Regions from separate parts of the Nocardioides sp. S5-5 genome, predicted to be linked through region 2. Evidence: riboswitches for the same ligand, from Rfam matches in the RefSeq annotation. Region 2 holds a riboswitch; the other holds the start of a gene.
The links. A riboswitch is a leader RNA that binds a small molecule or an ion and turns the genes downstream of it on or off. The one in region 2 is predicted to bind cobalamin.

Region 1 (4,377 bases), 2.0 Mb from region 2:
CCCGAGCACCGCCGTGACGACCCCGATCGGGATCTCCTGGCCCTCGATCAGGGAGCGCGCCGCCGTGTCGGCCCAGATCATCAGCACCGCGCCGGCGAGCGCGCTCAGCGGCAGCAGCCGGCGATGCAGTGGCCCGCAGACCAGTCGTACGACGTGCGGCACGACCAGTCCGACGAACCCGATCGCGCCGGTGTAGGCGACCAGGCAGGCGGTGAGCAGCGCCGTACCGATGAGCAGCACCCAGCGGGTGCGCCGGATCGACACGCCCAGCGAGGCGGCCGACGCGTCCCCGAACGCGAACGCGTCCAGGTCCGCCGCATGGGCCACGACCAGCACCAGCGCGACGAGTGCGACCGTGACCAGCACGCCCGCCCCGAGCCACCGGACGCCGGCGAGCGAGCCCATGGTCCAGGCGAGCACCCGGCGGGCGGCGTCGTGGTCGCCGCTCATCATCACCGCGAACGACGTGAACGCCGCGCACAGCTGCCCGACCGCGACTCCCGCGAGCACGGTCCGCGCGGGCGGCAGGTCGCCGTTGCGTCCGGTGGCCAGGGCGAGCACGAGCACCAGCGCGAGGATCGCGGTGGCGAACGCCGCCGCGCCCAGGGCGGCGCCGCCGACCAGGGTCCCGACGCTGGTCCCGAGCACGATCACCGCGACCGCGCCGACGGTGGCGCCGCCGGAGATGCCCAGCAGGTAGGGGTCGGCGAGGTCGTTGCGGGTCAGCGACTGGAGGACGGCACCGGCCAGGGCGAGCCCGGCACCCGTCGCCGCGGCCCCGACGATCCGCGGCATCCGCAGCTGCCACACGATCCGGTCGTCGATCACGCTGACGCCGTCGACCGGCGCCCCGAGGCGACGCAGCACCACGGCGACGACGTCCGCCGCCGGCACATGCACCGAGCCGACCCCGACCGCCACGACGGCGGTGCCCACCAGCACCAGCGCGAGCACCGCGCCCATGGCCAGGCCGATCCCCGGCCGGCTCCGCGCCGGCCGGGTCGCCTGCAGCATCAGCCGAGCTCGGCCAGCTGGGTGCCGACCGACACCGCGCCGTCGGCGAGCCGGACGCCGGGCGTGGACTCGGAGAACGGCAGCACGACGTACTTCTTCTGCTGGACGGCGCGCAGCCCCTTCAGCACCGGGTCCTTCTCCAGGAGCGCGATCTTGTCCTCGGCCGTCGACCAGCTCGCGTCGGCGAGCACGATCACATCCGGGTCGGCCTGCACGACGCGCTCCCAGCTCACGTTCGCCCAGCCGCCCTCGATGTCGGCGAAGATGTTGGTCGCGCCGACCGCGTCGAGGATCAGCTGCGGCCCGCCCTCACCGGCGCCCGCGAACGCCTCCTTGTCGCCGGAGTCGAACCAGAACACGTCGAGGCCCGCGCCCGGCTTGCTCGCGGCGAGCTCGTCGAGCGCCTTCTCCTGCTCGTCCTCCAGCGCCTCGGCCCGCTCCGGGACGCCGAACACGTCGGCCACGGTCTCGATCTCGTCCCACACCGAGTCGAAGGAGACGTCGGCGCTGGGCTTGTTCTCGCCACAGCCGAAGAGCGAGAGGAAGGAGCCGACGCCGAGCTTCTCCAGCTCGTCCTGCGGGCCGGCGGCCTCGTCGCCGAAGGCGCTGGCGTAGGAGCCGTAGACGAAGTCCGGCTCGGCCTCGAGGAGGGTCTCGCTGTCGGGGTACTCCTTGGAGAGGACCGGCACGGCGTCGTACGCCGCCTTCCACTTCTCCGGCACCGCGTCGTCGAGGTACGCCGTCCCCGCCATCCGGTCGGACAGGTCGAGGGCCAACATCACCTCGGTGGCGCCCTGGTTCATGGTGACCGCGCGCTCCGGCGGCGCGCTGATCGTGGAGGTGAAGCCACAGCTGCCGGCCTTGACGGGGAAGCCGGTGGCGGTCGGTCCCTTGCTCTCGGCCTCCGGCGCGCCGGCGCATCCGGCGAGCAGGGGGAGCGCCGCGAGGGCAGCCAGGAAACGGGTACGACGGGTCGAGGACATGGTCGCTCTTTTCAGTCCGAGGCTCTTGCGCGAAGCCTGTTGTGCGGGTGTGTCGCGGACCCTCGAGATCCACGGCCAGCAGGTCTTCGGACTCGGGATCGATCGGACGGAGCGCCTTCCCGGACCGTCGTGCGTCCAGTGGCTTGCCCTGATTGCTCAGTGCCCCGCCCGTCACCCTCACCGCTGCGCGTCAGTCCCGGATTCGCACCGGGTTCCCTGCTCACGGGTGTGAGTTGACTGGCGAGGCGGACGCTAGCACGCACCGGCCCGACGTTCTTGGTGGGATATCTCACCTCTGCCGCAGCCGACGCGCCGACACCAGATCTAGGTCCCACGAATCTGGGTGACCCCTACATATGGTGGTTCTCGTAGCTGGTTCCTCGCCCCAGCCAGGGGCGCGGAGGCAAGAGGGAACCCGGTGGAAGTCCGGGACTGCCCCGCAGCGGTGAGTGGGAACGACCGCCGTCACACAGCACTGGGTCGCGATGTGCGACCTGGGAAGCGACGGCCAGTAGGACTCCTTTCGAGGAGACGCCCGCGAGTCCGAAGACCTGCCAGCGCGCCGCACCCGCCGGGTGCGGTGGTCCGAGGCCTCGTGGGAAGGCCGACGGCTGAGCAGGCGCGTCGGCGCCGCCCCGCTGTCGTCCCCTCGCGAGCCAGACTCCGAGGGGAGAACACCGTGACCGTCACCGAGTCACCCACCCGCACCACCATGACGGTGCGCAAGCGCAACGGCGAGACCGAGCGCGTCGACGTCACCAAGATCGTGCGCGCCGTCGACCGGGTCAGCGCCGACCTGCCCGACGTCGACCCGATGCGGGTCGCGACCCGCACCATCAGCGGCCTGTACGACGGCGCGACCACCGCCGAGCTGGACCGGCTCTCGATCCAGACCGCGGCCGAGCTCACGGCTGCGGAGCCGGCGTACTCGAAGCTCGCGGCCCGGCTGTTGGCGGGCTACATCGACAAGGAGGTCCGCAACCAGGGCGTGGCCTCCTTCAGTCAGTCGGTCGCGCTGGGCCATGCCGAGGGCGTGATCGGCGACGAGACGGCGCGGTTCGTGAAGGACAACGCCCGCAAGCTCGACTTCGCGATCGACGAGGATGCGGACCGTCGGTTCGAGTACTTCGGCCTGCGCACGGTCTACGACCGCTACCTGCTGCGCCACCCCACGGCGCGGCTGGTGATCGAGACGCCGCAGTACTTCCTGCTCCGCGTCGCCTGCGGCCTGTCCCGTACGCCGGCCGAGGCGATCGGCTTCTACCGGCTGATGTCGAGCCTGGCCTACCTGCCGAGCAGCCCGACGCTGTTCAACTCCGGCACGCGGCACACGCAGATGTCGTCGTGCTACCTGGTCGACAGCCCGCGCGACGAGCTGGAGTCGATCTACAGCCGTTACACGCAGGTCGCGCAGCTCTCGAAGTTCGCCGGCGGCATCGGCATCGGCTTCTCCCGGGTGCGCTCGCGCGGCGCGCTGATCCGTGGCACCAACGGTCAGTCCAACGGGATCGTGCCCTTCCTGCGCACCCTCGACTCGTCGGTGGCGGCGGTCAACCAGGGCGGCCGCCGCAAGGGCGCCGCCTGTGTCTACCTGGAGCCGTGGCACCCCGACGTCGAGGAGTTCCTCGAGCTGCGGGACAACACCGGTGAGGAGGCCCGTCGTACCCACAACCTCAACCTGGCCAACTGGATCCCCGACGAGTTCATGCGCCGGGTCGAGGCCGACGAGACGTGGTCGCTGATCGACCCGAACGAGGTGCCGGAGCTGCCGGACCTGTGGGGCTCCGCGTTCGACGCGGCCTACCGGCGGGCCGAGGCGGAGGGCCGGTACGTGCGCCAGGTCAAGGCGCGCGACCTCTACGCCAAGATGATGCGGACCCTCGCCCAGACCGGCAACGGCTGGATGACCTTCAAGGACGCCGCCAACCGGCACTGCAACCAGACGACCGACGCGCCCGGGGCGGGGAGGCCCGTGGTGCATCTGTCGAACCTGTGCACCGAGATCATCGAGGTCTCCTCCGACGGCGAGACCGCGGTGTGCAACCTGGGCTCGATCAACCTCGGCCAGCACCTGACCGACCGGCACGGCGCCGTCGACGTCGACTGGGACAAGCTGCGTGCGACCGTGCGGACGGCGGTGCCCTTCCTCGACCGGGTCATCGACATCAACTACTACCCGAGCACGCAGGCCGCCGCGTCCAACCCGCGGTGGCGGCCGGTCGGACTGGGGCTGATGGGCCTGCAGGACGTGTTCTTCGCGCTCCGACTGCCCTTCGACTCCCCCGAGGCGAAGGCGCTGTCGACGCGGATCCAGGAGGAGATCCACCTGACCGCGCTGGAGGTGTCCTGCGCGCTCGCCGCCGAGCACGGCCCCCACCCG
Region 2 (4,377 bases):
TCTCGTCGCTGTCGTTGACGAACAGCCGCCCCGGCGCCGGACCCCACGCCTCGACCATCGCGTCGCGCAGGTCCTCGGGCAGATCGGCGGTCCAGAACCGATAGTCGTCGGCGGAGATCCGCACGTGCGCGTCGGTCAGCTGCACCGACGTCAGCCACTCCTCGTCCTGTCCGCCGGCGGCGATCAGCGCGTGGATCAGGGTGTCGCCGGCGACCGTGTCGTCGTCGAGGTCGAGGACACCGAAGCCGTCGCCGACGTCGTACCCCGCCTCGCGCAGCCTCCGCAGCATCCGCACCGCCGAGACGGGCGTGTCCAGGCCGACCGCGTTGCCGATGCGGGAGTGCTTGGTGGGGTACGCCGACAGCATCAGCGCGATCCGCTTGTCCTGGTTGGGGATCCGCCGCAGCCGGGCGTAGTTGACCGCGAGCCCGGCCACCCGCGCGGCCCGCTCCGGGTCAGCGACGTATGACGGCAGCCCGGCCTCGTCGAGCTCCTTGAACGAGAACGGCGCGGTGCTGATCCGCCCGTCGAACTCGGGGATGGCGACCTGGTTGGCGTAGTCGAGTGGGGTGACGCCGTCGTCGGAGGCCTCCCACTCGGCGCGGCTGCTGGTCAGGCACAGCCCCTGCAGGACGGGGATGTCGAGGGCGGCGATCCGCTCCACGTCCCAGGTCTCGTCCTCGCCACCCGCGCTGACCGAGGCCGGCGTCGAGCCGCCCGCCGCCAGCACCGTGACGACCAGCGCGTCGAGGTCGCCGAGCGCGGCGAACAGCTCGTCCGGCGCCGCCCGCAGCGATCCGGCGAAGATCGGCACCCCGACCGCCTCGCCGGTGGCGTCGATCGCGTCGCACAGCGCATGCACGAACGCGGTGTTCCCACTGGCCTGGTGCGCCCGGTAGAAGAGCACCCCCACCGTGGCCCGGTCCCCGGCCACCGCGGGCCGCTCGACCAGCCCCCACGCCGGGATCACCTCCGGCGGCTCGAAGCCCTCGCCGGTCAACAGCACCGTGTCGGACAGGAACCGGTGCAGCTCGGTGAGGTTGCGCGGGCCGCCCTCGGCGAGGTAGCGGTGCGCCTCCGCCGCGATCCCGACCGGCACCGTCGAGGCCTCCATCAGCTCGGCGCTCGGCGTCAGCTCGCCACCGAGCACCACGAGCGGGCGGCCGGTCGCGCGCAGCGCGGCCAGCTCGGCGTCGTACTGCTGCGGGGAGCCGAGCAGCCGGACGACGACCAGGTCGGCGCCGGTGGCCAGCAGCACGAGCGCGGCGAGGTCGCTGCGCGCCGGGTTGGCCCAGCCGTAGTCGGCGCCGCTGGCCCGCGCGGACAGCAGGTCGGTGTCGGACGTGGACAGCAGTGCGATGCGCGCCATGACGCTCAAAGCCTCCTCGGGGTTCGCGCCCCTCATCGGTAGGTGTGTCCGCGGCCAGTGTCTGGCTGCCCGCCGCCACGAGGGCGACGGGGTCACAGTGGCGGAACCGCCCCGGTCTCACACCGGGTTCCTGCACCGCGGACCTGTGGGGAGTCAGCCTACGGTGGTCCCATGCAGGATCAGCAGGCGCCCGGCATCCACGTGGCCGTTCACGGCCACCCCAACCTGGACACCCTCCTCCTGTGGCACCCCGCGGTCCGCACCGACGCCGACGCGGTGGGCGCCCTGGCGAGCCGGATCGCCACCCGCGGCGGGGTCCGCGTCGTCGTACCCACCTGGGCGGACGGACGCGACCTGCTCCGCTCGGTCCGCTACGCCCGCCAATCGGCCGTGCATCCACCGGACCACGTCTCCGTCGTCGGGTACGGCGCCGCGGGCATCGCCGCGCTCAGCCTGGCCGAGCACCAGCGGCGCCTCGGCATCGGCCTGCGCCGGGTGACCTGCGTCGACGGCGCGGACGGCCTCGCCGACCCGATCAGCGGCCAGCCGCTGGGGCCGCCGGCACCGAGCCCGGCGAGCACGGAGGTCGACATCGTCGAGGCCGCCGATCCCGCCTGGGCGCGGGCGACCGTCGAGGCCTGGAGCTCCGCCGGCTGGGCGGCCTTCGCCATCCCGGCCGAGGAGTTCACCTGGCGCCTCGGCGACACCCCTTGATCGACTTAGCGAAAACGCTAAGATGGGCGTATGCCGCTCATGGACGAACGACCCCCGCGGGGCACCGACCTGCTCGGCCTGCGACAGCGCGCTGGGCTCAGCCAGGCCGAGATGGCCGCCCGGCTGGGGATCACGGCCAGCGTGCTGAGCGCCTACGAGCGGGGCCGGCGCGAGCCTCGGGTCGACATCTTCTTTCGGGCCGTCGACGTCGCCGGCTTCCACGTCGACTACGTCGAGAAGTCGGGGCGCGCACCACAGCGATGGACCGTGCCGAACGCCCAGGAGAAGGCCGAGATACTCGTGAGGGTGGCCGCCCTCGGCATGGCGCTGCCGCGCCGCGACCGTGGCCCACTCACCTTCCCCCATGACGTCTGGAGGAAGGTGTCTGTCGATGCCTGACCACGTCGTGGTGCTCCAGCGGGCGGTCGAGGTGCAGCAGCGACTCGAAGCAGACGGGATCCGGACGGCGATCGGCGGCGCCCTCGCCTTGGCCTACCACGTGACGGAGCCGCGCTCGACTCAGGACATCGACCTCAACATCCTGTTGCCCAAGCAGGACGCGGCGCGTGTCCTGTCCCTCCTTCCTGACGACGTTCGTTGGACGCAGGCGCACCTGGCCGCCATCGAGCGCGACGGCCAGGTCCGCATCATGTGGGACGTCGACAAGCCGCCGCCGATGCCCCTCGACCTGTTCTTCGCCGAGCACGAGTTCCACCACGTCGCGACCGACCGCGCCCTGTGGGTGCCGATGCTCGACGCCGAGGTCCCGATCCTCTCGGCCACGGATCTCACCGTGTTCAAGGCGCTCTTCGACCGCCCCAAGGACTGGGTCGACATCGGTGAGATGGCGTCCTACGGCGCCCCGAGCCTCGACCTCGCCGATGCCGGACGCTGGGTCGCCGAGATCGTCGGCGCCGACGACGCCCGGGTCGCCCGGCTGCGCGACCTCGCCGCGCGTCCACCCGAGCCGCCGGCTCAGTTCACCTGGCGGGATCTGCCCTCCCAGTAGGGCGCGCGCAGCTTGAACTTCTGCAGCTTGCCGGTCGCCGTCCGCGCCAGCTCGGTGCGGAACTCCACCGACGTCGGCGACTTGTAGCCCGCGAGCCGGTCCTTGCACCAGCGGATCAGCTCGGCCTCCATCTCGGGACCGGCGGTGGCGTCGGCGGTGAGGACGACGAGCGCCTTGATCGTCTCGCCCCACTTCTCGCTCGGGACGCCGATCACCGCGACCTCGGCCACGGCCGGATGGGAGAACAGGGTGTCCTCGACCTCGATCGAGGTGACGTTCTCACCGCCGGTGATGATGACGTCCTTCTTGCGGTCGGCGATGGTCAGGTAGCCGTCGTCGCCGAGGTAGCCGCCGTCGCCGGTGTGGAACCAGCCGTCCTCGAGCGCCGCGGCCGACTCCTCGGGCTGCTCCCAGTACCCCTCGAGGATCACGTTCGACTGGGCGAGCACCTCGCCGGCGCCCTCCTCGGACTCGTCGATCGCCAGCCGTACGCCGATCGCCGGGGCGCCCGCGCGCGTCAGCCGGGTCGCGCGCTCCTCGGCCGAGAGATCGTCCCACTCGGCGCGGGTGCGGTTGATGGTCAGCAGCGGGGAGGTCTCGGTGAGGCCGTAGATCTGGATGAACTCCCAGCCCAGCTCCTCCTGGACCCGGATCACCGTCTTCGTCGGCGGCGGGGCGCCGGCCATGATGATCCGCACCCGGTCGCGCCCCGGGATCTCGCCCTCCCAGGTCTGCGCCGCCTCCAGTACGGCGGCCGCCACCGCCGGCGCGGCGCACATCACCGTCACGCCGTGGTCGCGCACGCGGCGCAGGATCTCGGCGCCGTCGACCTTGCGCAAGATGATGTGCCGCGCGCCGACGCCGGTCATCGCGAACGGCATGCCCCAGCCGTTGGCATGGAACTGCGGCAGCGTGTGCAGGTAGACGTCGCGGTCACCGATCCCGGCGTGCAGGCCGAAGGTCAGCGCGTTGACCCAGATGTTGCGGTGGGTGATCTGCACGCCCTTGGGGCGCGCGGTGGTGCCCGAGGTGTAGTTGATGGTCGCGGTGGCGCCCTCGTCGTGCTCCCACGCCTTGGGCTCCGCGCCGGGCGCGGCGTACAGCGCGTCGTCGTCGCCCAGCACGTACTTCTGCTCGCACGTCACGCCCGCGAGCGACTCCTCGAGCTCCGGGTCGAGGTAGAGCACCCGGGCGCCGGAGTGCTCGACGATGTACTGCACCTCGTCGGGGCTGAGCCGGAAGTTCACCGGCACCAGCACCCGGCCCCAGCCGCTGACCCCGAAGA

Region 1: it holds a riboswitch for cobalamin, as region 2 does, so the genes downstream of both, ACUP6Y_RS23750 (ABC transporter substrate-binding protein) here and cobN (cobaltochelatase subunit CobN) in region 2, are expected to answer to the same signal.

What each region holds. Positions count from the first base shown of each region.
Region 1 is NZ_CP199913.1:4,905,983-4,910,359, reverse strand. Features, by position in the region: gene ACUP6Y_RS23755 (iron chelate uptake ABC transporter family permease subunit) at 1-1,014, opposite strand, end outside; gene ACUP6Y_RS23750 (ABC transporter substrate-binding protein) at 1,014-1,997, opposite strand; cobalamin riboswitch at 2,060-2,254, opposite strand; cobalamin riboswitch at 2,354-2,570, shown strand; gene ACUP6Y_RS23745 (ribonucleoside-diphosphate reductase subunit alpha) at 2,677-4,377, shown strand, end outside.
Region 2 is NZ_CP199913.1:1,910,129-1,914,505, reverse strand. Features, by position in the region: gene cobN (cobaltochelatase subunit CobN) at 1-1,369, opposite strand, end outside; cobalamin riboswitch at 1,405-1,524, opposite strand; gene ACUP6Y_RS09060 (hypothetical protein) at 1,541-2,083, shown strand; gene ACUP6Y_RS09055 (helix-turn-helix domain-containing protein) at 2,123-2,482, shown strand; gene ACUP6Y_RS09050 (hypothetical protein) at 2,475-3,092, shown strand; gene ACUP6Y_RS09045 (AMP-binding protein) at 3,059-4,377, opposite strand, start outside.